Regions from separate parts of the Photorhabdus antumapuensis genome, predicted to be linked through region 1. Evidence: predicted binding sites of a transcription regulator. Region 1 holds the regulator's gene; each other region holds the start of a gene.

Region 1 (7,831 bases):
TACCGATGACGATCCTGTTTGTGAAATAAAATCTAACCTGTTATTGAAAGGATAAATTTTTCTTCAAAGCACCCGTCGATTGATAGCGTAAATGTAGGTAAATATTGAGCACGATGTTGAAGAGATTATTAGAATTGATTCAGTTTGTGTTGTTGACCTTAATAATATAGGAACCCAGAATGTTTAAACGTATTTTAGTAGCCCTTGTAACTGCATGCTCTCTGAGCGCAATGGCGCCTCTGGCTTTGGCGGCGGGAGAAACTCATGTGAAGCTGACAACAACGGAGGGTAATATTGAACTGGAATTAAATAACCAGAAAGCTCCAATTACAACGAAAAACTTTATTGAATACGTCAATGAGGGTTATTACAACAATACAATCTTCCATCGGGTAATCCCTGGATTTATGGTGCAGGGTGGTGGTTTTACCAAAGATTTGCAGCAAAAAGCGACTAAAGCCGCTATTAAAAATGAGGCGGATAATGGACTGCGTAATTTACGTGGAACTATCTCTATGGCACGTACCGCTGATAAAGACAGCGCCACCAGTCAATTTTTTATTAATGTAGCGGATAATGCTTTCCTTGATCACGGTCAGCGTGACTTTGGCTATGCAGTATTTGGTAAAGTCGTAAAAGGTATGGATGTTGTGGATAAAATTTCTCAAGTTAAAACGGAAAACGTTGGCCCATATCAGAATGTACCGGTTAAACCAGTCGTTATTCTGTCTGCGGAGATTATTCCTTAATTTTTTCCTATTACTTTGGCTGTGGCAGTTTCTGGTCTTCCGGTTAACTTTCATCAGATTAACAAACTGGCCTGCATTAAATGGAGGCCAGTTTCACAGTTATTCATACATCTTTTGGGTAAATTTTTTATTTACTTCGGTTCGTGGATAATATCTGTCTTTGTAGCATTTCTTCTCTTTACTCTCACAGTGTACGCCGTTACTTAAAGTGTAAGATGAAAAGTCGACATCTTTTCCATCACCAAACTCTTTTTTCAGGTGTTCTACCGCTTTTTTGCCTAAATATCTTTCGGTTAATTTTAGCGATAGCCCTTGTTGATCAGAGCAATATTTTCCTTTTTTATCACAAACAACCCCTTTTTCTGGAAAGAAAATGTTGGCAGCTTTGTTAACAGCCAGAGTGGGGAAGGACAGCAAAAAAAGAGATGCTATAATCAGTTTTGTCTTCATAACAATTACCTTTACTTATTGAATATCAAAATAGGGCACATGTTTTGTAGGGTATGAGAGTAAGTTGATTGAGGAAAAAACAGCCATTGATTTTGTTGTACTATGCTACAAATATTGATGTGCTATGATAGCCGCCCCGTTGTCGCGAGGCCGTTTTACCTGGAGCCAGTTGTGCAGGATAAACAAATTGCAGGAGTGGCAGGGCAACAAATACAGCGATAAAAATGAGTAGGATAGACTCCTATGTTACTAATAATAGATAACTATGATTCTTTTACATATAACTTATATCAATATTTTTGTGAATTGGGTACAGATGTTTTAGTTAAGCGTAATGATGAATTGCAACTTGAAGATATTGAGAGATTGATGCCTACCCATTTGGTTATTTCCCCAGGCCCTTGTACCCCAAATGAAGCAGGCATTTCTCTGTCTGCGATTTCTCATTTTTCGGATAAGTTGCCGATTCTTGGTGTTTGTCTTGGACATCAGGCAATTGGGCAAGCGTTTGGTGCCCGCGTGGTAAAAGCCAGGGAAGTGATGCACGGAAAAACTTCTGCTATTCATCATAATCAGCAAGGTGTGTTCAAAGGGCTTAACCGGCCATTGACCGCGACTCGTTACCATTCATTGGTGATTGCCGCAGAGACGTTACCAGCCTCATTTGAAGTCACCGCATGGAGCCAGCATAATGGCAACGTCGATGAAATTATGGGCATTCGTCATCGCACTCTACCACTGGAAGGTGTGCAGTTCCATCCTGAAAGTATTCTCAGTGAGCAAGGTCACCAGTTACTAAGCAACTTTCTGAGATATTAACAGATACCGATAATTTCTTCATTTATCCATCTTTTTCATTTGCCCATCTTTGATTTTTTATGCATATTTGGTGATTATGTTTTCACTTCTGAATGGCGTGTATATAAAAAACGGGTGGGAAAATGAAGGAGCATACCGCAGTAGATAGAAATACATACGATCAAGTTATGTTGCCAATTTATTCACCAGCGCAGTTTATACCGGTGAGAGGGCAAGGTAGTCGTGTATGGGATCAGCATGGGAAAGAATATATTGATTTTGCGGGAGGGATTGCTGTTGTGGCTTTGGGTCATTGTCACCCCGCGTTGGTAGATGTTTTGAAGCAGCAAGGGGAGAAACTTTGGCATATCAGTAATATTTTCACCAATGAACCCGCTTTGATTCTGGCGCAGAAACTGATTGATGCGACTTTTGCTGAGCGGGTATTTTTTGCTAACTCAGGAGCGGAAGCGAATGAAGCAGCATTTAAACTAGCTCGCCACTATGCAATTACTCGTCACAGTCCTTATAAAACCAAAATTATCGCATTTCATCAGGGTTTTCATGGTCGAACCCTATTTACTGTCTCTGTGGGTGGTCAGCTAAAATATGCTGATGGTTTTGGGCCAAAACCTGCGGATATTATTCATGTACCTTTTAATGACTTAGATGCAGTGAAGGCCGTCATAGATGACCATACTTGTGCTGTTGTATTAGAACCGGTTCAGGGAGAAGGGGGAGTTATGCCGGCAGCACCGGCATTTATTCATGGGTTGCGTGAGCTTTGCGATAAGCATCAGGTGTTGTTGGTGTTTGATGAAGTGCAAAGTGGGATGGGACGTACTGGTAAGCTATTTTCTTATATGCATTATGACGTTACGCCGGACATTATTACCACGGCAAAAGCATTGGGAAATGGTTTCCCTATCAGCGCCATGTTGACGACAGAGAATATTGCTTCAGTGATGACGCCGGGAACTCATGGTACAACTTATGGCGGTAATCCATTGGCTTGTGCAGTTGCAAATGTTGCTTTTGATATTATTAATACACCAGCGGTTCTGGCGGGAGTTGAAAAACGCCATAATTTAATGGTGAATTTTCTGAATGATATCAATCAGAAATATTCGATATTTGGTGAAGTCCGAGGAAACGGTCTGCTGATTGGTGCGGAACTCAAAGCGCCATATCAGGGAAAAGCTAAAGATATTCTGCAACTGGCGGCTGAAAATGGCTTAATGTTGTTGAGTGCGGGTGGTGACGTATTGCGTTTCACGCCTTCGTTGATTATTAGTGAAGAAGAGATTGCTCAAGGAATGGAACGGTTGGAACTGGCAATTAACCAGTTGGTGTAATTAAGTATAAGAGAAATCAGCGCAATATAATGCGCTGATTAATCAGGAATTAACGGGTACCGTAAACAACAATTGTTTTGCCGTGTGCGGAGATCAAGTTTTGATCTTCTAGCATTTTCAGAATACGACCAACCGTTTCGCGGGAACAGCCAACAATCTGACCAATTTCCTGACGTGTGATTTTGATTTGCATCCCGTCAGGGTGGGTCATTGCATCTGGTTGTTTCGCCAGATTCAATAAAGTTTGGGCAATCCGGCCGGTAACATCCAGGAAAGCTAGATTACCGACTTTCTCAGAAGTTGTTTGCAAACGGTTTGCCATTTGGGCAGATAAACGCATCAAAATATCCGGGTTTACCTGAATCAGTTGACGGAATTTTTTATAGGAGATTTCAGCCACTTCACAGGCGCTTTTGGCCCGAACCCAGGCTGTACGCTCTTGCCCCTCTTCAAATAATCCAAGTTCACCAATGAAATCTCCCTGATTTAAATAGGAGAGGATCATCTCTTTGCCTTCTTCATCTTTAATCAAAACCGCAACAGAGCCTTTTACGATGTAGTAAAGCGTCTCTGCTTTTTCGCCTTGATGAATAAGCGTACTTTTAGATGGATATTTATGAATATGGCAGTGTGACAAAAACCATTCAAGAGTGGGGTCTGTTTGTGGCTTGCCGAGAACCATTCGCTTCATCCTCTGTTGTTATCGCTGCCTAAATAACACGAGAATCTAAAAGCTTCTCGTCAGGCTGGCTTATAAAGACACTAGCTTAACATATTAGTTTGTTGAAAAACCGACAGGTGAGGGTTTTATATAGGTTATCTGAAATTTGAACCTTAGGGTATTGATCTTAACCTATATATACCTGGCCCGCTTCTGTTTTTAACACAGGAAAAGGCTTCTGTCTTGTCTTGTGTTGTTTCAGCATAATAAACCGCTCATTAGATTGCCAGTTTAATACTGAAAGAGTAGGCTTGGATGCAAAGAGCGACTTAAGAGGTATTTATGCAAGCGCGGGTAAAATGGGTTGAAGGATTGTCTCTTTTGGGGGAGTCATCTTCCGGTCATCAGATCATGATGGATGGTAATGCCGGCGATAAGGCACCGAGCCCAATGGAAATGGTATTAATGGCAGCCGGTGGTTGCAGTACGATTGATGTAGTTTCTATTTTGCAGAAAGGCAGGTATGACATAAGAGATTGTGAAGTAAAGTTAACTTCCCGCCGTCGTGAAGAGACGCCACGCTTGTTTACTCATATTAATCTGCATTTTATTGTTACGGGTAAGGATTTAATAGATAAAGCGGTTGAACGTGCAGTCATGCTTTCCGCAGAAAAATATTGCTCTGTTGCGTTGATGTTGGGGAAATCAGTTGAAATTACCCACAGTTTTGAAGTTAAAGATATAGATTAAGATATTATTTCTTGATTAAAAAATAACATCAGGTAACTAATATTTCAGTTACCTGCTTTTTTAACTGAATAATATAAGATGCAAATTTAGCTACCAGATTTTCTAAATTTACCTCAGGCGCTGATTAACAAATCTTTTCCCCTTCCAGTAATCGCTGTACCAATGGCGTCATAATTAATTCCATTGCTAGTCCCATTTTTCCACCGGGGACCACGATGGTATTAATGCTTGAAACGAATGAGCCTTGTAACATTGCTAACAAGTATGGGAAATCAATTTGAGTCAGATCACGGAAGCGGATGACAATAAAACTTTCATCCAGTGATGGAATGGCTTTGGCTGAGAATGGATTGGATGTATCAACGGTAGGGACACGTTGGAAGTTGATATGTGTTCGCGAGAATTGTGGCGTAATGTAGTTAATATAATCATCCATAGAACGCACGACGGAATCCATCACAGCTTCCTGCGAGTGTCCTCGTTCTCCGGTATCGCGGACAAGTTTCTGTATCCATTCAAGGTTGACAATCGGCACGACTCCTACTAGCAGATCAACATGACTGGCAACATTATGTTGTGGTGTGACAACGCCACCGTGCAGACCTTCATAAAACAGCACATCGGTCTGCTTGGGTAAAGATTCCCACGGTGTAAATGTACCGGGGAGCTGGTTGTAAGGAACGGCATCGTCATAGGTATGAAGGTACTTCCGACGGCGGCCTTCACCGGTTTCACCATAATCAATCATGGTTTTTTCCAGCATGCCAAAATCATTGGCTTCTGGCCCAAAATAACTGATATGCCTTCCTTGCTCTTTGGCTTTACGGATTGCGGCATCCATTTCAGGGCGGGTGTAACGGTGGAAACTATCTCCTTCTATCTGCGCTGCACTGATGTTAAGTTGCTGGAAAATCTTACGGAAAGCTAAACTAGTGGTGGTTGTTCCGGCACCGCTGGAGCCGGTAATGGCAATAATCGGATGTTTGGCAGACATTCAGTAAACTCCATAATGTTAAGAATGGAACATTTTTTTTGGCACAATATTGATACTCTCATGCAGTTCAGACCACACCAGCATAACATCTCCCCGTTCCAATTGATGGCGTATGTCTGCGACTTTCTGCTCAAGCGATTTTTCATCTTCGCCATAGTCAGTGCCTTCCCGGAGGACAAAGCTCTCTATCAAATTTAGCAGAGTTTCTGGTTCCAGTTGTTGCCACGGAATAATCATTGTGGTTGCTCCAGATAAGATGACAGCCAATTTGGGATGCGTTGTTCCAGCCACATTTGTGGCTTCTTCAATGAACCACTGACAAAGCCGACATGTCCACCATATTCTGTCATTTGGTATTCAATATTTTTGGGTAACATTTTGAGATCAGGGACAACTTCCGGTGCCATAAAGGGATCGTCTTTAGCATGGATAATCAGTAGTGGCACGGTAATATCAGGCAGACGCGGCAGAGCACTACATTGGCGGTAATAGTCCGCTGCATTTTTAAAACCGTGGATTTTTGCGGTCACAATTTCGTCAAATTCCCGAATGTGTTTCAATCTTTTTACCTGAGACAAATTAATGGGGAGTGAACCGGGGTAGCGTAACAATTTGCGGGTGGCATTACGTTTCAGGCTATTAAGTAAATAGCGTTCATAAACCTGAGAAAATCCTTTTTCTATCCGCAGGGAACAGGCTTCCAGCATCAGAGGAGCGGAAACAATAACGGCAGCGTTGATCCGGGCATCTGTTTTTTCTTCTGCCAGATAGCAGGCCAGCATATTACCGCCGACTGAATAACCTACGGCTGAGGTGGGCGCATCACCGTAGGTCTGTTTTAACCAGTTCAGAAAATAACGGGCATCGCTTGTTTCGCCAGAATGGTAGAGACGTTTCTGGCGATTCGGTTCACCACTGCATCCACGGAAATGCATGACAACACCAAGCCAGCCTTTTTCCTGGCAGATATGCAGCAAACCGTGAGCATAAGGGCTGTGGAAACTGCCTTCCAGACCATGAAACAGGATCAATCGTGGCTTGTGTGTTGCGGTGGTGGGATCTTCACTCCACGCCAGGTCAACAAAATCGTTATCTGGTAAATCAAGTCGTTGCCAATATGGTTGCAGTTCAGGATTCCTCCGCACCAGACGCGGAAGGAGTGTCTGCAAATGCGGATTACTGGCTCCGGTTAGAGGACGAAAGATATCAGTCATAATGGTTTCGAGTTAAATTGATTAGTTATCTTGTATGGTGAATAACATACTGATATTTTCTGTGAAAGGGAAACGCCATTATTCAGGATGAAAGGTAACTCTTCATGACAGCAAGCCTGATTTTTTCATTAATAACTTTTTTGTTTATTTCTGCCATTACGCCGGGTCCAAACAACATGTTGCTGACTTCATCAGGCGCTAACTTCGGCTTTATCCGCTCTTTGGGGTTGCTCTTTGGCGTTGTTCTGGGCATGCAGACGATTTTATATCTGGCTGCTTTCGGAATAGCGGCATTGCTGTTGGTCTATCCTGCTATTCACATGGTTATGAAAATCGCAGGTAGCTTCTATTTGCTGTGGTTGGCATGGAAAACAGCAACAGCCAGTTACCGACGTCTGGATACCAAAGATAGCGCTGTTATCAAGCCGGTGCGGTGGTATCAAGGTTGGTTATTGCAGTTTTTGAATCCGAAAGCTTGGCTGATAGGGGTGGGCGCGGTTGGCAGTTACAGTATTGCTGGTGATCACTACCTCTATTCCATCATTGTGATCAGTATCGCGGTGATGTTTATTAATTTCTTGTGTGGCATGGTGTGGGCGGGTTTTGGTTCATTGATTGGAACGTTACTTCGTAGTCGCAATGCCTGGTTTCTGTTCAATATTACGATGGGCATATTGACGGCAACCTGTGTGCCATTGATTTGGTTTGGGTAATTCATCCGTAAATGGCATTCTGGTTATAAAGAATATTTATTCATGCTTTTTGGCTTTGGACATCGGTGTTAAAGCGTCTCTCTTTTTTTACTCCCGAAGATCAGGGTTAGTACAAAACCGCTGATATAAGCAATTATCAGCCCCGTT
Region 2 (7,831 bases), on a different contig from region 1:
CAGTGCGAAGATGGCGTTATGACAGCAGACAACTATGTTGTTGCAATGGGCGCTTATTCCACTGAATTGCTGAAAGGTCTTGTCAAAATTCCAGTATATCCACTGAAAGGTTATTCATTAACTATGCCTATTGTCGATGCAGAACGGGCTCCGGTATCTACTGCATTGGATGAAACATACAAAATTGCGATTACCCGGTTTGATAACCGTATTCGCGTGGGTGGAATGGCCGAAGTTGTCGGTTTCAATTTGAATCTGCTTAAAGCTCGTTATGAAACATTGAAAATGGTGGTGCAAGACCTTTATCCCGGTGGGGGCGATATGACTCAGACTCGTTTTTGGACAGGATTACGTCCAATGACGCCAGATGGTACCCCAATTGTTGGCCCGACTGAATATCACAATCTCTACCTAAATACAGGGCATGGGACACTGGGATGGACAATGGCATGTGGCTCCAGTCAGTTACTGGCTGATATTATTTCGGGTAAAAAGCCCGCCATTGCATCTGATGATTTATCAGTATTTCGTTATGTTAATGGTTTTAATACAACATTGAAAACAACATTGGTGCCATTTAGCCATCAATTACACATTGAACTGAGAGGCTAATAGAATATGCCACGTCCGATTTCGGCAACGATCCATCTTGATGCATTGGAAAATAATCTGGCGATTATTCGTAATAAGGTCGGTAAAAGTAAAATCTGGGCTGTTGTTAAAGCAAATGCTTATGGGCATGGTCTGCATTGTATATGGCGGTATCTCGATCAGGCTGATGGATTTGCTTTACTTGATTTTCATGAAGCGATTTTATTGCGGGAGCAGGGGTGGCAGGGGTCAATCTTGCTATTGGAAGGGTTTTTCAAACCCGAAGATTTGCCAATAATTGATGAATATCAGTTGACAACGGTAGTGCACAGCCATTGGCAACTTGAAGCAATAGAAGCGGCCAATTTGAGTAAACCCATCAATATTTATCTCAAACTCAATAGCGGTATGAATCGATTGGGATTTCCCGCGGATCAATATAGAACGGTTTTATCATTAGCAAAAGGTATCCGGCAAATTGGGCAAATAACGTTAATGTCACATTTTGCGAATGCGGATAATAAGGAGATCGGTGTTACTGAACAACTTAAAGTTATTAATTCGGTCAGTCAGGGATTGGATATTTCTCAATGTCTGGCTAATTCAGCCGCTTCTTTGTGGTATCCACAAACTTATAGAGATTGGGTACGTCCCGGTATTGTGCTTTATGGTGCCTCACCGAGTGGAAAATGGAAAGATATTGCCGATATTGGGTTGAAAGCAGTGATGAGTCTACAAAGTGAGATTATTGCTATTCAGAATCTCAAGGCAGGAGACAAAATTGGTTATGGCAGTAAATATACAGCGTCGGGCTCTATGCGAGTCGGTACCGTCGCCTGTGGCTATGCCGATGGTTATCCCCGTCGTGCAATGACGGGAACACCGATTATTGTCGATGGCGTCAGGACCCAAGTATTAGGTACAGTATCAATGGACATGTTGTCGGTGGATTTAACGCCTTGTCCGCAGGCCCAAATTGGCAGTCCTGTTGAATTATGGGGGCAAAATTTGCCGGTGGATGATGTGGCGGAGAGTTCTGGAACAATTGGCTATGAATTATTGTGTGCATTGGCAGATCGGGTTCCGGTATCTATGTGCCGTTAAATACCCGATAGCGTGTTAAATAGTCGTGAGTTTCTGGTATTATTGCAGGAAATAAGTTACCGTTTTCGCTAAATTAATATATCTTTGTTTTCTATAATCTGTTTATTTTCGTCAGAAAAATTGGGTGGGCACTATACCTAATAGATTTCGAGTTGCAGCGCGGCGGCAAGTGAACGAATCCCCGGGAGCATAGATAACGATGTGACTGGGGTGAGTGAAAGCAGCCAACAAAGCAGCAGCTTGAAAGATGAAGGGTATAAACATATTGTGCTCTTTGAGAAACATAGGACATTATTACTTGGAAATGAGGGAAACGATCTTTTACACTTGATATAGCTAATCGCATAATTGTTTTAAAGGAAATAGTTAATCATGATCAACAAAGCTAAAATTTTAGCCACAGTCGTCACTTTTTGTCTTTCTTCATCTTTAGCTTATGCGGGGCAGTGGTCAATTGGCGCCTCTGTTTTGGCTGAGGCATCACCTTATAAAGGGGTAAAGAATAAAGATAAAGTGTTGTTTGTTCCAATGGTTAATTATGAAAGTGACAATTTCTATTTTCATACTTTAGCCGCTGGGTATTATTTGTGGAATGAACCAAAAGATCAGCTATCTTTAGATGTTTATTACTATCCGCAAAATTTCCGCCCAAAAGATAATGAAGATAAGCAGATGAAAAAGCTGGATCGTCGCCATGATACCATGATGGGCGGCTTTAGCTATCGTCATATTGAAGATTGGGGAACGTTGCGTAGCTCTTTTGCTGCGGATACGTTGAGTAAAAGTAAAGGCATAACGATTGACCTGGCTTATTTATATGAATTTAAAAGTGATGATTGGTCATTACAACCAGGATTAGGTGTGGTTTGGAATAGTAAAAAACAAAATCGTTATGAATATGGCATTAAAGATAGTGAATCTCGCCGTAGCGGATTAGAAAAACACACGCCAGATGATAGCTGGACGCCCTATCTGGAATTATCTGCTAATTATAAATTTAACCAGGAATGGTCTGTATTTATGATGGGGCGTGTTGAGCGTTTACCGAGTGAAATTAAAGATAGTCCAATGGTTAATAAGTCATATTCAAGTATTGTTTGGACAGGTGTTACATATAGTTTTTAATTACATATAGTTTTTAATTACTCATGGCGATAATATTGGATAGAGACTGAATTCATGGGATAGTATTCAGTCTTTCTAATGTGAATGAGTGAGATATTTACTGGTAATCTTTCCGGCAACGGATTAAAACCGAAATATGGGCTGGACTATCATCTTTAGAGATTAGTGGCTTATTGATGCGAGCTGTTTCTACACAAACCATATTTTTATAACCTTCATTGTCCATATCTTTCATGCTATTCGATAATTGGGCACCTGGATTCCAGCATACAACATCACTGTGATGGTAATGGTGAATTTCAATAGTCCGTTTCAGCGATTTATCCCTTATCAAATTAAAATCTTCCGGCTTGGTATAAATGCGATCAGTGCGACCATTGAAAATAAGATGCTCTGCCGTGGTGTGTTGCTGTTTGTCAGCAACCGCATCAGTAAAATATTTACCTAAACCGCTAATTGAAACCTGATTAATATCGCCTATATTCAGATAAGTGTGCAGGGCACAAGTTGCTTGATAATCACCATAGGTTTCCAGCTCCACTTCACAGGTTTCACACAGTTTGAAACGGGCAATCAAGGTAAAATCATAAGGCCACAATTTATGGGTATATTCATTGTCTTTCAGCGTGAAAGTTAATATGACGCCATTTTCATGTTCATTATGTGCGCTAAATTCCCAGGGAAGAATTCTGGCAAAGCCGTGACTTGGTGCTCCGGCGGAACCAAACCAAGGCCAGCAAATAGGTATACCACCGCGGATAGCGGTACCTGCTACAAATGCGGTTTTCTTGCTCAGCCATAACCCCGGCTCTTCACCACTGGGTTGCCAGACGATGAGATGCGCCCCTTGCAGGCTGATTGCACCACGAACTTTAGGATGAGAGACGACTATCAGTGGGAACCCATCTATATTTCGTTGACTAATAGCAGGAGAAATCTGTTCTGCAATCGGCAACGTAAAAATTTTATCGTTCATGCGTATAACCTTGTAAAACCAAAGCTGGGATATGGCATGGCTCAAGAATAACGCATGTTGTATACAGATTGAAATAAAGAGCTGCCGGGGAAGGCAGCTCTTTTCAGACAAAGTAATTACTCAGTTATTTGGAAATATGAGCAATCAGATCCAGAACTTTGTTAGAGTAACCGGTTTCGTTGTCATACCAAGAAACCAGTTTCACAAAGTTGTCGTTCAGAGCGATACCAGCTTTGGCGTCAAACACAGAAGTCAGTTTTTCTCCATTGAAATCGTTAGATACGACGTCATCTTCGGTGTAACCCAGAACGCCTTTCAATTCACCTTCCGCCGCGTCTTTGATTGCATCACAGATTTGTTGATAAGTGGCTGATTTTTCCAGACGTACAGTCAGGTCAACAACCGATACGTTAGGAGTAGGAACGCGGAAAGCCATGCCAGTCAGCTTACCATTTAGTTCAGGGATAACTTTACCAACAGCTTTAGCTGCGCCGGTAGATGATGGGATAATATTCTGAGCAGCGCCACGACCACCACGCCAATCTTTCGCAGAAGGACCGTCAACTGTTTTCTGAGTTGCTGTTGTTGCGTGAACAGTGGTCATCAGCCCTTCAACAATGCCGAATTTATCATTGATAACTTTAGCCAGCGGTGCCAGACAGTTAGTGGTACAGGAAGCATTGGAAACGATCTCCTGACCTGCATAAGTTTGGTGATTAACCCCCATAACAAACATAGGCGTGTCATCTTTGGACGGGCCGGTCAGAACAACTTTTTTCGCACCAGCGGCAATGTGCTTACGTGCAGTTTCGTCAGTCAGGAAGATACCTGTTGCTTCTGCAACAACGTCAGCACCTACTTCATTCCATTTCAGGTTAGCTGGATCTCTTTCTGCTGTAACGCGGATAGCTTTGCCGTTAACAACCAAGTGGCCGTCTTTTACTTCAACAGTGCCGTTGAAACGCCCGTGAGTTGAATCGTATTTCAGCATGTAAGCCATGTATTCGGCGTCGAGCAAATCGTTGATTGCAACGATTTCGATGTCTGAACGTTCTTGTGCAGCACGGAAAACAATACGGCCAATACGACCAAAACCGTTGATACCTACTTTGATAGTCATAGTGTTCCACCAGCTATTTTTTAGTGAATTAAAAATTATTACTAAAGTTACCAAAACCTTGCCAGCCGTCAAGCGGAATCGTGTCAATAGCCGAAAAACATTAGCTTTGAGTTCATCATTTAGACGCTTGCTATAGGGTACTGGCCATTGAGCCGCCCACCATTATCAAGGTGCAGACAGATATTGAAAGTTAATTGGTTAGATATGCGAGTCACATCACAAATAGTAGGATAAACAGATTCAGTTAACCGCTTAAAATAAATTCCACTGATGTAATGTTAATTTTTTGTTATTATTAATCAATTTTATTGAGAACATGAGTCTTATTATTAAGGTGGTCGTTATGGCTAATAACCCTGAAATTTCCCTTTATAAAGAACTTACTGATATTCAGCGTCATGTAACCCAGAATGCCGGGACAGAGCCGCCATTCTCAGGGAAATTGCTACAGAATAAGAAAAGTGGCGTGTATCATTGTTTGTGCTGCGAGCAGCCGTTATTTATGTCCGACACTAAATTTGATGCTGGTTGTGGCTGGCCGAGTTTTTACCAGCCTGCCACTCATGATGCAGTGCAGTATCTTGATGATGATAGTCACAATATGCATCGTATTGAGGTTCGTTGCGGTCATTGTAACGCTCATTTGGGGCATGTGTTCCCTGATGGTCCGCAACCAACGGGAGAGCGTTTTTGTATCAACTCGGCTGCATTAAGCTTTACTGATGAAAATACAGGCGAAAAAACAGTAGGTTAATTGTTTTTATTATTGCGGGCATAATCTTAGTTTACGCTAAGAATCGTTTCAGCTAATTCTGGAAAATAATGAGGAAATATCAATGGAACTGGATGATCTGTTATCTGTAATGACACCAGAAATATATCAACGCCTGGTTCAGGCAGTAGAACTGGGTAAATGGCAGGATGGTGTGCCTCTAACGGTAGAGCAGAAAGAGCATAGTTTGCAAATGATTATGCTATGGCAATCAAGGCATAACCATGATCCGCAACATATGACGATTGGTACTGATGGTCAGTTGGTGATGAAGAGTAAACAAGAACTGAAAGCGATCTTTCAGTCTGAAATGGTGGCAACATTCAAACCATAATCTTTGGCAAATAGGTGATGAACAGGCTGAGTGTGTAAAACTCAGCCTAGCCTTAGATTGATATCAGAGAAGAGCACCCTCTAGTTGATCAAGTTCTATCAATATAGCGCCTTGCTCTTTTAGCTCTTTGAATGCTGATTGGCTATCATTTGGACTAAGGTTAACCCCCCGACAACCATCAGTAATGACCCAGGTTTCATAACCTAATGCCAGCGCATCCAGCGCGGTAAATTTCACACAATAGTCAGTGGCGATACCAATAATAAACAGACGTTGAATTTGCTGTGTTTGCAGCCAGTCATCAAGCCGGGTTTTACTCTGATGGCCGTTGTCGAAGAACGCACTGTAGCTGTCGATCTGTGGATTTTCACCTTTGTGGAAAATTTCGAGAATTGCTTGCTTGTTTAGCTGTGGATGGAAATCAGCGCCATGCTGGCTTTGAACGCAGTGTACCGGCCACCATACTTGTGGAATACCGTTTAATAGACCGATATCACCGATCTTCTGGCCGGAATTTACGGCGAAGCTCATATGTTCAGCAGGATGCCAGTCTTGGCTGGCAATAATGCTGATATTGTGTTTCAGACAAATAGCAATTGCTTGATTTGCCGCAACAATGACTTGTTCACTCTCTTCTACGGCTAAAGCGCCGCCGGTACAGAAGTCGTTCTGTAGATCAATAAGTAATAGGGCTGTTTTCATCTCTTTCCTTGATTATTTATCAATATATACCCTTCATCTTTCAAGCTGCTGCTTTGTTGGCTGCTTTCACTCACCCCAGTCACATAGTTATCTATGCTCCCGGGGATTCGTTCACTTGCCGCCGCGCTGCAACTCGAAATCTATTAGGTATAACTTAATTCACCACGTAAATTTTGTTGCATTAAATAACGAATTTTTTCATTGCTATAGGGTTGACTGAGTAAATAGTGCAACTTGGTTAAAGTTGCTTCAAAAGTCATATCGTAGCCGCTTATCACCCCCGATTCTGCCAGAGCATGGCCCGTTGCATAACCTTCCATATTGACTCGGCCAGAAATGCATTGAGTCAAATTAACAACCACGATCCCTCTCTCTGTTGCCTGTCTTAGCTCTTTCAATAATTCAGGGTGCTGAGGCGCGTTTCCGACGCCATATGAGCGCAGGATGAGAGACTTAACCGGTTGCATTAAAATATTATTCACAACCTGACTGGAAAGGCCGGGATAAATGGTGATTACACCAATGGGCTGAGGGGTAATCTGATGAGTAATAAACTCACCGTGATTGACAGGGGCAGAACATGCATTGAAGGTTTTGATGTTAATGCCGGCTTCCATTAATGGAGAACAGTTTGGTGAGGCAAAAGCATCGAAACCGTCGGCATGGGCTTTGACGGTCCGGTTCCCACGAAACAGTTTATTATTGAAAAACAGGCTGACCTCGTTAACTGGGTAATTAGCGGCAAGATAAAGCGCATTCAACAAGTTTGTCTGCCCATCAGAGCGCAGTGCTTCCAGCGGGATTTGTGACCCGGTGACAATGACTGGCTTACCTAGATTTTCAAACATAAAGGAGAGGGCAGATGCCGTGAATGCCATTGTATCCGTACCATGCAGGATCACGAACCCATCATAATCATGGTAGTTTTCTCGGATATCATCAGCGATAAATTGCCAGTCTTCTGGAGTCATATCAGAAGAATCGATCAACGGTTGATGTTCACGTATGGTGAATGTCGGCATTTCCGGTCGATGGAATTCGGGCATCTTAGTTAGTTGGTGTTGTAAATGCCCGGAAACGGGAATGTATCCCTGAGATGAGTGCTGC
Region 3 (7,831 bases), on a different contig from region 1:
AATTGTCTACCAATGAAGTGAAAGTGAAAATCATCGGCTCTGGCGTAGGTGGTATTACTGAAACTGACGCTACATTGGCTGCTGCTTCTAATGCAATTATTCTGGGTTTCAACGTTCGTGCCGATGCTTCTGCACGCCGGGTTGTTGAAAATGAAAGCCTGGATCTGCGTTATTACTCCGTTATCTATAGCCTGATTGATGAAGTTAAACAGGCAATGAGTGGTATGCTGGCACCTGAATATAAACAGCAGATCATGGGCCTTGCAGAAGTTCGTGATGTGTTTAAGTCACCGAAATTCGGTGCGATTGCAGGTTGTATGGTGACTGAAGGGACCATTAAGCGAAATAACCCAATCCGCGTACTGCGTGATAACGTAGTGATTTACGAAGGTGAGCTGGAATCCCTGCGCCGCTTTAAAGATGACGTTAACGAAGTCCGTAACGGTATGGAATGTGGTATTGGCGTTAAGAACTACAACGACGTTCGCGTCGGAGATATGATAGAAGTATTTGAAATTATTGAAATTAAACGTTCTATCGCTTAATTCCTACCGCTGGTTAATTTCATTGTTGGGGGGCTTATGCCCCCCAAATGTCAGGAGATATAGCAATGGCAAGAGAATTCAGCCGTACTCAGCGCGTTGCACAGGAAATGCAAAAAGAGATTGCCATCATTTTACAGAGAGAAGTAAAAGATCCTCGGATTGGTATGGCAACTGTTTCTGGTGTTGAAGTTTCCCGTGATTTGGCTTACGCCAAAGTATTTGTTACCTTTCTGAATGTGTTGACTGAAGAACATGATTCCGATGTGGTGAAAAAAGGTATTAAGGCATTGAATGAAGCTTCTGGTTTTATTCGTTCTCTGCTGGGTAAAGCAATGCGTTTGCGTGTCGTACCAGAACTGACTTTCTCCTATGATAATTCCCTGGTAGAGGGGATGCGGATGTCCAATCTGGTCACTAATGTCGTGAAGAATGATGAACAGCGCCGGGTTTCTGTGGATCACAAAGAGGAGAAGTAATGGGGCGTCGTCGTCGCGGTCGTGATATACATGGCGTGTTGTTACTGGATAAGCCGCAGGATATTTCTTCTAATGATGCGTTGCAAAAAGTAAAACGTATTTTCAACGCCAACAAAGCTGGTCACACTGGTGCGTTGGATCCACTGGCAACGGGTATGCTACCGGTTTGCTTGGGTGAAGCGACGAAGTTTTCCCAGTTCTTACTGGATTCTGACAAGCGTTATCGGGTGATAGCCCGTCTTGGTCAGCGAACTGACACATCTGATTCACATGGGCAGATCATCAGTGAAAGAGCAATCCGGATAAATCAGGCTCAGCTTAATGAAGCTTTGGATAAATTCCGTGGTGATACCATGCAAATTCCTTCCATGTATTCTGCACTGAAATATCAGGGAAAGCCATTGTATGAGTATGCTCGTCAGGGGATTGAGGTAGAACGCGAAGCACGACCAATTACAGTCTATGAATTACAGTTTATCCGTTGGGAAGATGATGAACTGGAATTGGAAATATACTGTTCGAAAGGAACTTATATTCGCACTATTATTGATGACTTAGGTGAATTATTAGGCTGTGGTGCTCATGTTATTTATTTAAGACGTTTACAGGTAGCGAATTATCCAAATGATCGCATGGTGACATTTGAGCAATTATATGAATTGCAAAAGCAGGCCAAAGCTCAGGAAATACCTGTGGGCGAATTAATTGATTCATTACTATTACCAATGGATAGCGCAATTGCTCATTTCCCAGAGGTTAATTTGATTCCAGTAGTTGCGGCTTATTTTAAACAAGGCCAGGCGGTGCGCAGTGCTAAATCCCCAGCTCTAGTTGAAAGTATGGTACGTGTAACTGAAGGTGATGACCGGAAATTCATTGGCATTGCTGTTATCAATGATGATGGGCTTGTTGCTCCTCGCCGTTTGGTTGTTGAAAGCCGGGATTAGGGTATTTGGGGCTATCTTGCGCTTAACTTATTTGCAGCGTAGAATGGCGCAGCTATATGTTGGGTGGCTGAATTAGAGATCGGCACCCGTAATTTTAATTTATGTATTTTTGGAGTTGTAATATGTCTCTAAGTACTGAAGCAAAAGCGCAAATTATTGCTGAATTTGGTCGTGATGCGAATGACAGTGGTTCTAGTGAAGTGCAGATTGCTTTGCTGACTGCGCAGATTAACCACCTGCAAGGCCATTTTTCAGAGCACAAAAAAGATCACCATAGCCGTCGTGGTCTGCTGCGCATGGTTTCTCAGCGTCGTAAATTGCTGGACTATCTGAAGCGTAAAAATGTAACAAGTTACACCGCGCTGATTGGGCGTCTTGGCTTACGTCGCTAATCAAGCAAGTTTCAGTGGAAAGGGGCCATATATGGCCCCTTTTCTTCTGAGAAGTCATCATACGTAACAGCATAAGAATGCTGATGATGATTTTTGGGTAAGGCTCTTCGGTTACAGAGGTTCGCGCGGCTAATGAGAGTGCTTAAAGGAGTGAGAGCTGTCATTAGTCGCGAGGATGTGGCATGAAGAGATCATTCATTGTTGTCTGCTGAATATAAAAGACAACGTTAACGAAAGGATATTATTTTGCTGAATCCGATTGTTCGTAAATTTCAATATGGTCAACATACTGTTACTATCGAAACGGGTATGATGGCTCGTCAGGCCACGGCTGCTGTCATGGTCAATATGGATGACACTGCTGTATTCGTAACTGTTGTTGGTCAGAAAAAAGTAAAAGCTGGTCAGGATTTCTTCCCGCTGACTGTTAACTATCAGGAGCGTACTTACGCCGCAGGCCGTATCCCAGGCAGCTTCTTCCGTCGTGAAGGCCGCCCAGGAGAAGGCGAAACGTTGGTAGCACGTTTGATTGATCGCCCTCTGCGTCCTCTGTTTCCGGAAGGTTTCCTAAACGAAGTTCAGATTGTAGCGACTGTGGTTTCTGTCAATCCACAAATTAACCCGGATATCGTTGCAATGATTGGCGCTTCTGCTGTGCTGGCATTGTCTGGTATTCCATTTAATGGCCCGATTGGCGCTGCCCGCGTTGGTTATATTAATGATCAATACGTGCTGAACCCAACCAGTGATGAACTGAAAAACAGCAGTTTGGATCTGGTGGTTTCAGGTACTGCCGGTGCTGTTTTGATGGTGGAATCTGAAGCAGATCTGCTGACTGAAGAGCAAATGCTGGGTGCGGTAGTGTTCGGCCATGATCAACAACAAGTGGTTATTGATAACATTAATGCGTTGGCTGCGGAAGCAGGCAAAGAGAAATGGGATTGGGTGCCAGAACCTGTTAACCAGGCGTTGCATGATCGTGTAGCTGAATTGGCAGAAAGCCGTTTGGGTGATGCTTACCGTATCATTGAGAAACAGGAGCGTTATGCTCAGGTTGATGCTATCAAAGATGAAGTTACAGCTGCGCTGTTGGAACAGGATGAAACTTTGGAAGAAGCGGAAATCCATGAAATTCTGGGCAGCTTAGAGAAAAATGTTGTTCGTAGCCGTGTACTGCGCGGTGAACCACGTATTGATGGCCGCGAAAAAGATATGGTTCGTGCGTTGGACGTACGTACTGGTGTTCTGCCCCGTACTCACGGTTCCGCATTGTTTACCCGCGGTGAAACTCAGGCTCTGGTTACTGCGACTTTGGGTACAGAACGTGATGCACAGATCATTGATGAACTGATGGGCGAACGTACAGATCGCTTCTTGCTGCACTATAATTTCCCTCCATATTCTGTTGGCGAAACAGGTATGATGGGTTCACCAAAGCGTCGTGAAATTGGTCATGGCCGTTTGGCTAAACGTGGTGTATTGGCAGTCATGCCAAAAGCTAACGAGTTCCCATACACAGTTCGTGTAGTTTCTGAAATTACAGAATCTAACGGTTCATCTTCAATGGCATCTGTTTGTGGTGCATCTCTTGCGTTGATGGATGCAGGTGTGCCGATTAAAGCTGCTGTTGCTGGTATTGCAATGGGCTTGGTGAAACAAGGTGATAACTTTGTTGTTCTGTCTGATATTCTGGGTGACGAAGATCATCTGGGTGACATGGACTTTAAAGTAGCGGGTAGCTGTGAAGGTATCAGTGCGCTGCAAATGGATATCAAAATTGAAGGTATCACCCGTGAAATTATGCAAGTTGCGTTGAATCAGGCAAAAGGTGCACGTTTGCATATTCTGAGCGTGATGGAGCAGGCAATTACCACTCCACGTGATGATATTTCTCAATTTGCACCACGCATTCATACTATCAAGATCAACCCGGACAAGATCAAAGATGTTATCGGTAAAGGTGGTTCGGTTATCCGTGCACTGACTGAAGAGACCGGCACTACCATTGAGATCGAAGATGATGGCACGGTGAAAATTGCTGCAACTGATGGCGAAAAAGCAAAACATGCAATCAGACGTATTGAAGAAATTACCGCCGAGATCGAAGTTGGCCGTATTTACGCCGGTAAGGTAACCCGTATCGTTGATTTCGGCGCATTTGTGGCTATCGGTGGTGGTAAAGAAGGTCTGGTACATATTTCGCAGATTGCTGATAAGCGCGTTGAGAAAGTGGCTGACTATTTGCAGGTTGGTCAGGAAGTACCAGTTAAAGTACTGGAAATTGATCGCCAGGGTCGTGTTCGCCTGAGCATCAAAGAAGCGACAGCCGGCACAGCTGTTGAGGAAGCATCACCAGCACCACAATCAGCAGAATAAATTTGATGTCATAAACGGTGTCTTGTAAAAAAGCGCCGTTTAACAGACTCAGGGCAGGAGGCCCAATAAATGCAATAGGTGATAGGGCATTCTTAATCAATGTCTGACTTTGGGAGTAGGAAATGAATTTTTTTCTGCGCTGGTGTTATGCTGTAGCAATACTTATTTTGGCAGGATGCAGCAGCAAGGATTGGCGTAAAAACGAAGTTTTTGCTATTCCATTACAACCTTCATTGCAGCAGGAAGTTATTCTGGCCCGTATGGAACAGATTCTTGCGAGTCGATCATTGACAGAAGATGAGTACGCACAGCTTTTATATGAGAGGGGTGTGCTGTATGATAGTCTCGGGCTGAGAGCCTTGGCACGGAATGATTTTTCTATTGCCTTGTCTATTCGGCCTAATATTCCAGAGATTTTTAATTATCTGGGAATTTACTTTACGCAGGCTGGCAATTTTGATGCCGCCTATGAAGCGTTTGATTCTGTATTAGAGCTTGATCCAACTTACAATTACGCGCGTCTGAACCGTGGCATCGCGTTGTATTACGGTGGCCGGTATAAGTTAGCGCAGGATGATCTGCAGGCGTTTTATCAAGACGATCCAAATGATCCCTTCCGTTCGTTGTGGTTATACCTGGTGGAAAAAGAATTTTATCCTAAAGGAGCGATGGTAAACTTGTCGCAACATTACGAAAGAGCGAACCGGGGGCAATGGGGCTGGAATATAGTTGAATTCTATTTAGGCAAAATCAGTGAATATACATTGATGGATCGCCTGAAAGAGAATGCAACGGATAACACTTCGCTCGCTGAGCATCTCAGTGAAACTGACTTCTATTTAGGTAAACATTACCTAAGTCTGGGGGACAAGGATAGCGCTTCTGCGTTATTCAAGCTGACGGTGGCTAACAATGCACATAACTTTGTTGAGCACCGCTATGCATTGTTGGAATTGGCGCTGTTAGGCCAGGAACAAGACGACCTATCAGAATCGGACCAGCAATAGCTGACGAACATTTCGAGATCGATTTGCAAAGTCCATCATCTTGACCGATGAGGGCTTGTTTGTTCGTTTAATTACATACTTTGAGCCAGTTCACATTTTAAATGAAAATGACCGAAATTTTTTTCAATGCGTTATGTAGACTGGCCGCCATAACTAATGAGGCACCATTACATGACCACTGAAACTGAAATCTCCTTTGCTGATCTGGGTTTATCAGCACCTATTCTTTCTGCACTGGAAGATCTTGGCTATGAAAAGCCATCTCCAATCCAGCAACAATGTATCCCCCATTTATTAAATGGTCGTGATGTGCTGGGTATGGCACAGACCGGCAGTGGTAAAACGGCGGCATTCAGCCTGCCTTTATTGCATAACATCAATGCTGAGCTGAAAGCTCCGCAGATCCTTGTGTTGGCACCGACCCGTGAACTGGCGGTACAGGTAGCCGAAGCGTGCGCGGATTTTTCTAAACATATGCGTAATGTGAATGTTGTTGCACTGTATGGTGGGCAACGTTATGACGTTCAGTTACGTGCTTTACGTCAAGGGCCACAAATTGTTGTGGGTACACCAGGACGTCTTCTGGACCATCTGAAGCGTGGTACGTTGGATCTGTCTAACCTGAGCGGTTTAGTTTTGGATGAAGCAGACGAAATGCTGCGTATGGGCTTTATCGAAGATGTTGAAAACATCATGAGCCAGATCCCTGCTGAACATCAGACTGCGCTGTTCTCTGCAACGATGCCAGAAGCTATCCGTCGCATTACTCGCCGTTTTATGAACGATCCGCAAGAAGTGCGTATCCAGGCGAGTGTAACTACCCGTCCTGACATCAGCCAGAGTTACTGGTCTGTTTACGGTATGCGTAAAAATGAAGCGTTGGTGCGTTTCCTGGAAGCTGAAGATTTTGATGCTGCGATTATTTTCGTGCGTACTAAAAATGCAACGCTGGAAGTGGCAGAAGCACTGGAGCGTAGTGGCTACAATAGTGCGGCCCTGAACGGTGATATGAATCAGGCACTGCGTGAGCAGACACTGGAACGTCTGAAAGATGGTCGTTTGGATATTCTGATCGCAACGGATGTTGCAGCGCGTGGTCTGGATGTTGAGCGTATCAGTTTGGTTGTTAACTATGATATTCCAATGGATGCGGAATCTTATGTTCACCGTATTGGTCGTACAGGTCGTGCGGGACGTGCGGGACGTGCATTACTGTTTGTAGAAAACCGTGAACGCCGCCTGCTGCGTAACGTTGAACGTACAATGAAGTTGACTATCCCTGAAGTTGAACTGCCGAATGCCGAGTTGCTGAGTCAGCGCCGTCTGGAAAAATTCGCAGCCAATGTGCAACAACAATTGGAAAGCAGCGATTTGGAGCAGTACCGTGCTCTGTTGTCCAAATTGCAACCTGCGGAAGATCTGGATATAGAAACACTGGCAGCGGCGTTGTTGAAAATGGCACAAGGTGAGCGTCCGTTGATTCTGCCACCAGATCCGGTTCGCCGTCCTCGTCGCGAGTTCAACGAGCGTGATGATCGTCGTCGCAATGGTTCCGATGATCGTGGTGAGCGGGGTGAACAACGTGGTGATCGTCCTCGCCGTGAGCGCCGTGATGTTGGTGACATGGAGCTGTACCGGATTGAAGTGGGTCGTGACGATGGTGTTGAAGTTCGTCATATCGTTGGTGCGATTGCTAACGAAGGCGATATCAGCAGCCGTTATATTGGTAACATTAAACTGTTTGCAACTCATTCTACAATTGAGCTGCCAAAAGGTATGCCAGGCGACTTGTTGTCTCACTTTACCCGTACTCGTATTCTGAATAAACCAATGAATATGCAGTTAATGGGGGATGCGCAACCATTTGAACGTCGTGAACGCCGTGGTGGCCCACGTAACGGTAATAGTAATGGCAATGCTCCTCGCCGTGATCGTGAGAATTTCAACGGTGGTGGCCGTCGTTTCAGCGGTGAACGCCGTAGTGGAGAAGGTCGTGGTGGTGAAAGTCGCGGTGAAGGCCAAAACCGTAGCAATTTCCGTGGTCGTAGCGATGAGAATGGTTCATCTGCTCCACGCCGTCGTTATAAC
Region 4 (7,831 bases), on a different contig from region 1:
TTTTAAAAAGCAGTGCTGCTATTACGGCGACTGCGGCACTTGCTCCGATGAGTTTAGCTCGTGCGGAGGCAAAGTTATCCCCACAACATGGAATAGGCGTATGTACGCTTGCGCCAGAGCAGATATCAGGGCCGTATTTCCGAAATGACAAAATTGTAAGAAGGGATATTACCGATTCAGAAGTAGGAATACCTTTTTTATTGAAAATTACTGTCATGGATAAAAAAACATGTAAACCGGTTGATAATTTATTTGTTGATATTTGGCATTGTAATAGTCGGGGAAAATATTCTGGTTGGAGTTATATCAGCCCCGATATAGTACCTAATGTTGCTGGAATAGGTTCTAGCAATAGAACTGATGATAAAAATTTTCTAAGAGGAGCTCAACCATCGGATAAGAATGGGATAGTGAATTTTACGACTATTTATCCTGGGTTTTATGCTGGTAGAGCGACTCATATTCATATTGGAATCAGAAAATTGAGCACAGATGTGACTGACAAAGAGCACTTTGCTTTTGTAGGTCAAATGTATTTTCCAGAAGAGATCAATACAGAGGTTTATAAGTATGATCTGTATTCAAAACGGAGGGTAATCCGAACCAAAAATCATGAGGATGAATATTTTAAAAATATGAGTGGTCATCTTTCAGAAATAAAAGTAACAAAAATAGACGAATCTGATATTAACCGTGGGATACTGGGTGAAATAATTCTATCGATAGACTTGGAAAATATATCTAATTTCATAACTAAAGATGATTTATATTCCCATACGGTATGACCGGTTTTGTTGAATAAACTAAACTTCAATGTAATAACAGTCTGAATTATAAAGTAACCTATGTAAATGGTATGCTGATTAATAATTTAATAAAGTATCAGTACTTGATATTTACATACGGATATTGTGCAGGCACAGAGAGGATTATCTTTACTGTTTGATGGATATTATCAGTAGATCATATTTTCTGTGCCTGTCATTTTCTCAGAGAAAAACTTTCAGCCTCGCAAACAGAATGTCAAATTAATGAGTTGCGCCTCCATGAATGGCGATATCTTCACTGTTTTTTAATGCTTCATCAATAGCAATTTCCAGCGCTGTTATAACTGTTTCCAGGGTCATACTCGGAGTACCTGGATACCGAACTGCTTGCTCAGGTAGATAAGGAATATGGATAAATCCACCGCGTATTTCAGGATTGGTGTATGCCAAATGATGCAACAAGCCATACATGACATGATTACAGACGAAGGTGCCTGCGGTTTGTGAAATGGAGGCAGGGACTCCGGCGTCACGCAAACCCTTAACTATTGCATTGATCGGTAACGTGGCGAAGTAAGCGGCAGGGCCTGTTGCGACTATGGGGGTATTGATAGGCTGATTGCCTTGATTATCAGGAATGCTAGCATCATTGATATTAATTGCCACGCGTTCCACGGTAATATTTGGTCTACCGCCTGCTTGTCCTACGGCAATGACCAGATCAGGCTGTACATCATCAATAGCAGCATACAGACAAGCCAGAGAGACGTCGAACACACATGGAAGCTGACGCGCTTCAATGCGGGCCCCACATAATTCTCGCCCCTGTAATTGCTTAGCTGCTTCCCACGATGGATTAATCTTTTCTTTGTCGAAAGGCTCGAAACCTGTAATTAAAACTGTTTTTTGTGTCATCATAGATAGTGCCCTATATGGTGGAAAGAGTCTAATATATCTAAACAATATGCATCCTATAAAAGGATAACTGTGATATTTATATTTGGTAATTGTTTTATTTTTGTTGAAAATATAATTGTAATATGTTGGTAAATAAGCAAGAAAAATACAGTTAATTTTTTAATATGTTAATCATAAGAAAAAGTTATTTTAAAAATAGTCCAACTTATTGCGTTGTTGATTTATAAATGTTAGGAGAGTATTTTAATAGCGACGGTGATTTATATTTGGTTCAGTTGATAGTTTATTGGAAATATTTTGTTTTATGACCGGGTTATGAAACGATAAATTTTTCTTTGTGATGGGATGGATATTAGCCCTTATTAACTCTCAGGGAAAAAATATTTCGATGAGATAATCCGTGATATATTTTTCTCGGTATGTTTGAAATATAAATATAACTAAACAATGGATAGTTTTTTCCATAATATGAGCTCATTCAAGTTAGTTTATGGACGGAAGAAAATGCCCTGTTTCTTTATCGTCTCATGGTTATTTTGTGATTTATGTCTCAAAATAATGTACGTTTTTCTTTTTTATATTACTTTGAAGTGACATTTATCACTAAAAGATGTCTAAATGCTCAGTACAGTAGATCTCAACTAATTTCATTATAAATTTTCTTGCTGAGGAGTCTGATATGTCTGATGTATTTCACTTAGGTCTGACCAAAAGCGACCTGCAAGGCGCAACTTTAGCTATTGTTCCGGGTGATCCGAAACGTGTGGAAAAAATCGCAAGATTGATGGATAACCCGGTTCATCTTGCTTCTTTACGTGAATTTACGTCATGGCGGGCAGAAATTGATGGTAAGGCTGTCATTGTGTGCTCTACGGGTATTGGTGGCCCGTCAACCTCTATTGCTGTTGAAGAATTAGCGCAATTGGGGGTGCGTACTTTTTTGCGTATCGGTACAACAGGTGCAATTCAGGAAAATATCAATGTTGGTGATGTGTTGGTGACTACCGCTGCTGTTCGTTTGGATGGTGCCAGCCTGCATTTTGCTCCGATGGAATTCCCGGCGGTTGCTGATTTTGAATGTACGACTGCTTTGTACGAAGCAGCAAAAGATTTGGGTGCAACGGTACATGTGGGGATAACGGCCTCTTCCGATACTTTTTATCCCGGTCAGGAGCGTTACGATACCTATTCTGGCCGGGTTGTGAGCCGTTTCAAAGGCTCAATGGCTGAATGGCAGGCGATGGGCGTCATGAATTATGAAATGGAATCGGCAACTTTATTAACAATGTGTACAAGCCAAGGGCTACGTGCGGGTATGGTTGCTGGTGTCATTGTTAACCGTACTCAGCAGGAGATTCCTAATGTTGAATTACTTGAGAAAACAGAAAGTAACGCATTGGGGATTGTCGTAGAAGCTGCTCGCCGTTTGTTGTAAATCATACTTTTTGGGCCGGAGTATTCCGGCTCACTCTTATTTTAAAGAGAAATCTGTTAATGTTTTAATACCTAACAACTCATTAAAAGTCATCATGATCACAACATCTTTATTGCACCCATCAGTACTTCCCCTCAATGGAGGGATTAATTTTCGTGATTTAGGCGGTAAAAAAGTAGCGAATGGTGGAAAAATCAAATCAGGTTTACTTTTCCGCTCAGGTTCTCTGGATCGCTTAACAGAAAAAGACCAATCTTTCCTGGAAAATAGAAATCTCTTTCAAATCATAGATTATCGTGATACCAGTGAAATAGCGGATAAGCCCGATTTGGTATGGAATGGCGCTAATTATCATCATGCCCCGGCCAATCCATTATCTGAGGAAGTGAATGCGAATCTGGAGAAGTTGACATCAGATATGTTGGAACAATTTGATCCGCAAACATTTATGTTCCGTCTTTATGCATTACTGCCTCTGAAAAATTCAGCCTATAAGACATTAGTTAAATTACTGCAACAACCGGAAAAAGGTGGGATAGTCCAGCATTGTGCGGTAGGTAAAGACAGAACCGGTGTAGGTTCTGCGCTGGTATTGTTTGCTCTGGGGGCTGATTTGAATACGGTAATGGAAGATTATTTAGTAACTCACTTTACTCTGGCTCCTTACCGTGAATATTTATTAAATGAGCATGCGAAAACCATGAGTGATGATGTAGTTGATAAATTCGCTTATGTTTATTCCGTGAGAGAAGAGTTTTTAATGACGGCATTAAACAGTATTAACCAACATTATGGCAGTGTAGATATATGGCTGGAAAAAGATCTTGGCCTTGATTTTTCTGCTCGTAAGAAATTACAAGGTTATTTCCTTGAATAAAAAGTTGGTTTAATTCTGGTTAATGCAGCGGTGGTTAAATTGAATGTGGTATTAATCAATACAGGAATATGAATTTGAGTCTTCATGAAATAGTTGATCTGGTAATCGCTTTTGTTAAAGCTCATGATACCTGGATCATGCCGATTGTTTTCTTGCTTGCTTTTGGTGAATCTCTGGCTTTTTTCTCTTTGTTATTACCTGCAACGATCATATTGCTTGGATTGGGGGCATTAATAGGCGAAGGTGGTCTTAATTTCTGGCCAATTTGGTTGGCAGCAGCAGCAGGGGCTTTTTTGGGCGATTGGGTATCTTATATTGTTGGCGCCTATTTTAAAGGTGATATTAGTAAAGTTTGGCCGATTTCTCGTAAACCACAACTACTGACACGAGTGCACCATTTCTTTGAACGTTGGGGTATCTGGAGCATTTTCTTTGGTCGATTCTTTGGGCCATTCCGTGCAATTGTGCCATTAGTCGCAGGTATTTGTACCATGCCATTGCGTTATTTCCAGATAGCGAATATCTGTTCTGCACTTATCTGGTCTTTTGGGGTATTAGCTCCAGGCGCGTTTGGTTTGCAATGGTTAGTGCAATGGGTGAGTTAATTGAGAGCAGCTTCGCAGACTGAACCATCTGTATAAATCATTCTGGACATCTATACAGTAGCAATTTAGTTTATCTGGTCGAAGAGTGTAATAGAGGAAATACCGGTGGGTATCCAGTTGTTATATACGTTGATAGGTGCTCTTGGCGGCCTGTTGGGCGGTGGTATTCTCGTTTGGTTCTCCGTTCATCAACGTATTCAACAGCAAGAATTGGAATTACGGAAATTGGACAGCCAGCTTGCCGTTGCCAGTGAGAAACTTGAACAATCAGCTTATTGGCGTGTTGAATGCGAGCAATTGAACCAGGAATTGCGGGCTCAAAGAGAAGTTAATAGCGTGCAAGAATCTGAACTGCGGGAAGTGACTACACGCTTGGAAGAGAGTCGTCTCGCGGCTGAAGAGAAGCAGCGGTTGCTGATCAACAGTGAACTACGTTTGAATACTCAATTTGAGAATTTGGCTAATCGTATTTTTGAACAAACGGGCCGCCGTACGGATGAACAAAATCGGCAAAGTCTCAATACTCTTTTAGCGCCATTTCGTGAACAGCTTGATGGCCTTCATCGGCAGGTACAGGAAAGTTTTGGTCAGGAAGCCCGTGAACGGCATACTCTTGCACATGAAATCCGTAACTTACAGCAACTGAATGTCCAGATGGCACAGGAAGCTATCAATCTGACAAATGCCCTTAAAGGTAATAATAAAATTCAGGGAGATTGGGGAGAAGTCGTGTTATCCCGTATTCTGGAAGCTTCTGGTTTACGAGAAGGGCATGAGTTTTGTACTCAGGTTAATATCAAGGTAGAGGGTAACCGCCGTTTCCAACCTGATGTTATTGTTCATTTGCCGCAAGGGAAGGATGTGGTCATTGATGCCAAGATGTCACTGGTCGCTTATGAGCGTTATTTTAACAGTGGCGATCGGCATCAGCAGGAGTTAGCCCTTCAAGAGCATATCGACTCGATTAAAGGTCATATTCGTGGTTTGAGTCGCAAAGATTACCAACAGTTGCCCGGACTGAAATCGTTGGATTATGTATTGATGTTTATTCCGGTTGAACCTGCTTATTTGGTTGCGCTTAACAAGGCGCCTGAGCTGCTTGATGAGGCTCTTAAACACAATATTATGCTAGTTAGTCCATCAACATTGTTGGTTGCTGTGCGTACTATTAATAACTTGTGGCGCTATGAGTATCAAAGCCAGAATGCGCGTTTAATCGCGGATAAGGCCGCCCGTATGTATGATAAAATGCGTTTGTTTGTCGATGACATGCAAGGTTTGGGGCAAAGCCTGGATAAGGCTCAACTTAATTATCGGCTGGCAATGAAAAAGCTGACCGAGGGACGTGGCAACCTGATCAGCCAGGCAGAGAGTTTTCGTAATTTAGGTGTTGAAGTGAAACGTCCTATTGATCCCGAACTGGCGGATAGGGCCAGCCAACCACCCTGTGCTAATGATTAATACCAAGATAGGGTTTTATCTGAAAGGCTGATACACTTTTATAACGCTTTGAATAAAAAATGGGCAAATAACATGGTAGACCAAACGAAACAAACCACACATTTTGGTTTCCGTACTGTAGCAAAGGATGAAAAAGCAGGCATGGTGGCCGACGTGTTTCATTCTGTTGCGGCAAAATACGATTTAATGAATGATTTAATGTCGTTTGGTATCCATCGTATCTGGAAACGTGTGGCTATTGATGCCAGTGGTGTACGCCGAGGTCAGAGGATACTTGATTTAGCTGGCGGTACTGGCGATCTGACAGCCAAATTTTCTCGTATCGTTGGTGAAAAAGGTGAAGTTGTTCTTGCTGATATCAATGAATCTATGCTGAAGGTTGGGCGTGAGAAATTACGTGATGTTGGTATTGTTGGTAATGTCAGCTATGTGCAGGCTAATGCGGAAGCGTTGCCTTTCCCTGATAACTATTTTAATTGCATCACTATCTCTTTTGGTTTGCGCAATGTTACCGAAAAAGAAAAAGCCCTGCGTTCTATGTTTCGGGTGTTGAAGCCGGGTGGACGTTTATTGGTACTTGAATTTTCTAAACCTTTGTTCGCACCGTTAAGCAAAGCGTATGATGCTTATTCTTTCCATGTGCTGCCAAAAATTGGTCAGGTTTTTGTGCAGGATGCTGACAGTTATCGTTATCTGGCGGAATCCATCCGTATGCATCCTGATCAGGATGCGCTTAAAACGATGATGGAAGAGGCTGGCTTTGAACAGGTGACTTATACCAATATGACTGGCGGCATTGTTGCACTACATAGAGGTTTTAAATTCTGAGATGGAAAGACCATCACTGAGTACAGTTATTAATTCCACACTTACGCCGGTTTTAACCGCAGTGATGGAAACATCGTTGAATTACCTGTTGTACCGTGAGCCCGTGTTAAGGCCAGCCCGTATGCGGTTGGTGAATAAAGTTTTGTCGATTGAATTAAAAGAAATGAGTACACCACTCACATTGGTGTTTAGTGAGAAACAGGTGGACGTATTAAGTCAATGGGTCGAATCTGCCGATTGTACTGTTAAAACTCATGTTTCTGCTTTGCTTAAGCTACGGGATCGCCAACAAATTTCCAAATTGCTCAATAGTGGTGAAATGGTTATTGAAGGGGATATGCAGGTTGTTCAGCAATGGTCTGTTTTGTTGGATATGGTTGAATGGGATTTGGCCCATTATCTTTCCCCTTATTTCGGGGATATTGCTGCCGAAAGTATGAGTCAAGTCATTAAAAAAGGATTTCAGTTTGTTTCCGGTTCAATGGAATGTCAGAGAAATTATCTGGCGGAAACGTTAATAGAAGAATGGAAACTGGCTCCAAATCAGCTTGAAGTGGCTTATTTCAGTGAAGAAGTTGGCATGTTGGCCAAAGATATTGGGCAAATAGAACAACGATTGGCAGTATTAGAGGAAAAATATGACTCCAGGTGAATTAAGACGCCTTTATTTGATCATACGGGTTTTTCTTTCTTACGGATTGGATGAGCTAATTCCTCGAATTCGCTTAACCTGGCCTCTTCGTTTTGGTCGTTATTTGTTGTTCTGGATCCCGAATAGACATAAAGATAAATCACTTGGGGAGAGACTACGGCTTGCCTTACAGGAATTAGGGCCTGTTTGGATTAAATTTGGACAGATGCTTTCAACGCGGCGTGATCTGTTTCCTCCAGCAATAGCGGATCAACTTGCATTGTTGCAAGACCGAGTTGCCTCTTTTGA

Evidence for each region. The regulator CRP, encoded in region 1, controls carbon source genes, mostly activating them, when cyclic AMP is high. The targets are predictions, from matches to a motif close to ATGTGANNNNNNTCACAT.
Region 2: a site for CRP is predicted at 5,121-5,138, ahead of msrB (peptide-methionine (R)-S-oxide reductase MsrB). Genes of this name have one in related genera too.
Region 3: a site for CRP is predicted at 5,822-5,839, ahead of yrbN (protein YrbN). Genes of this name have one in related genera too.
Region 4: a site for CRP is predicted at 2,274-2,291, ahead of udp (uridine phosphorylase). Genes of this name have one in related genera too.

The regions. Positions count from the first base shown of each region.
Region 1 covers NZ_JAHZMK010000023.1:29,033-36,863, reverse strand. Annotated here, with positions in the region: gene ppiA (peptidylprolyl isomerase A) at 180-749, shown strand; gene KZ793_RS09505 (YcgJ family protein) at 849-1,199, opposite strand; gene KZ793_RS09500 (aminodeoxychorismate synthase component II) at 1,443-2,018, shown strand; gene argD (bifunctional acetylornithine/succinyldiaminopimelate transaminase) at 2,141-3,352, shown strand; gene crp (cAMP-activated global transcriptional regulator CRP) at 3,402-4,034, opposite strand; gene KZ793_RS09485 (OsmC family protein) at 4,356-4,763, shown strand; gene KZ793_RS09480 (phosphoribulokinase) at 4,888-5,757, opposite strand; gene KZ793_RS09475 (YheU family protein) at 5,776-5,994, opposite strand; gene KZ793_RS09470 (hydrolase) at 5,991-6,971, opposite strand; gene KZ793_RS09465 (LysE family translocator) at 7,076-7,684, shown strand; gene murP (PTS N-acetylmuramic acid transporter subunit IIBC) at 7,753-7,831, opposite strand, start outside.
Region 2 covers NZ_JAHZMK010000028.1:46,593-54,423, reverse strand. Annotated here, with positions in the region: gene KZ793_RS13025 (D-amino acid dehydrogenase) at 1-612, shown strand, start outside; gene dadX (catabolic alanine racemase DadX) at 619-1,695, shown strand; gene KZ793_RS13015 (MipA/OmpV family protein) at 2,068-2,820, shown strand; gene KZ793_RS13010 (D-hexose-6-phosphate mutarotase) at 2,918-3,796, opposite strand; gene gapA (glyceraldehyde-3-phosphate dehydrogenase) at 3,921-4,916, opposite strand; gene msrB (peptide-methionine (R)-S-oxide reductase MsrB) at 5,260-5,670, shown strand; gene KZ793_RS12995 (YeaC family protein) at 5,753-6,022, shown strand; gene pncA (bifunctional nicotinamidase/pyrazinamidase) at 6,086-6,724, opposite strand; gene ansA (asparaginase) at 6,868-7,831, opposite strand, start outside.
Region 3 covers NZ_JAHZMK010000021.1:100,346-108,176, reverse strand. Annotated here, with positions in the region: gene infB (translation initiation factor IF-2) at 1-545, shown strand, start outside; gene rbfA (30S ribosome-binding factor RbfA) at 611-1,021, shown strand; gene truB (tRNA pseudouridine(55) synthase TruB) at 1,021-1,968, shown strand; gene rpsO (30S ribosomal protein S15) at 2,091-2,360, shown strand; gene pnp (polyribonucleotide nucleotidyltransferase) at 2,607-4,736, shown strand; gene nlpI (lipoprotein NlpI) at 4,859-5,743, shown strand; gene yrbN (protein YrbN) at 5,845-5,925, shown strand; gene KZ793_RS08590 (DEAD/DEAH family ATP-dependent RNA helicase) at 5,915-7,831, shown strand, end outside.
Region 4 covers NZ_JAHZMK010000021.1:15,170-23,000, reverse strand. Annotated here, with positions in the region: gene KZ793_RS08280 (intradiol ring-cleavage dioxygenase) at 1-785, shown strand, start outside; gene pcp (pyroglutamyl-peptidase I) at 1,029-1,685, opposite strand; gene udp (uridine phosphorylase) at 2,365-3,120, shown strand; gene KZ793_RS08265 (tyrosine-protein phosphatase) at 3,215-3,997, shown strand; gene KZ793_RS08260 (DedA family protein) at 4,066-4,602, shown strand; gene rmuC (DNA recombination protein RmuC) at 4,768-6,063, shown strand; gene ubiE (bifunctional demethylmenaquinone methyltransferase/2-methoxy-6-polyprenyl-1,4-benzoquinol methylase UbiE) at 6,136-6,891, shown strand; gene KZ793_RS08245 (ubiquinone biosynthesis accessory factor UbiJ) at 6,893-7,543, shown strand; gene ubiB (ubiquinone biosynthesis regulatory protein kinase UbiB) at 7,530-7,831, shown strand, end outside.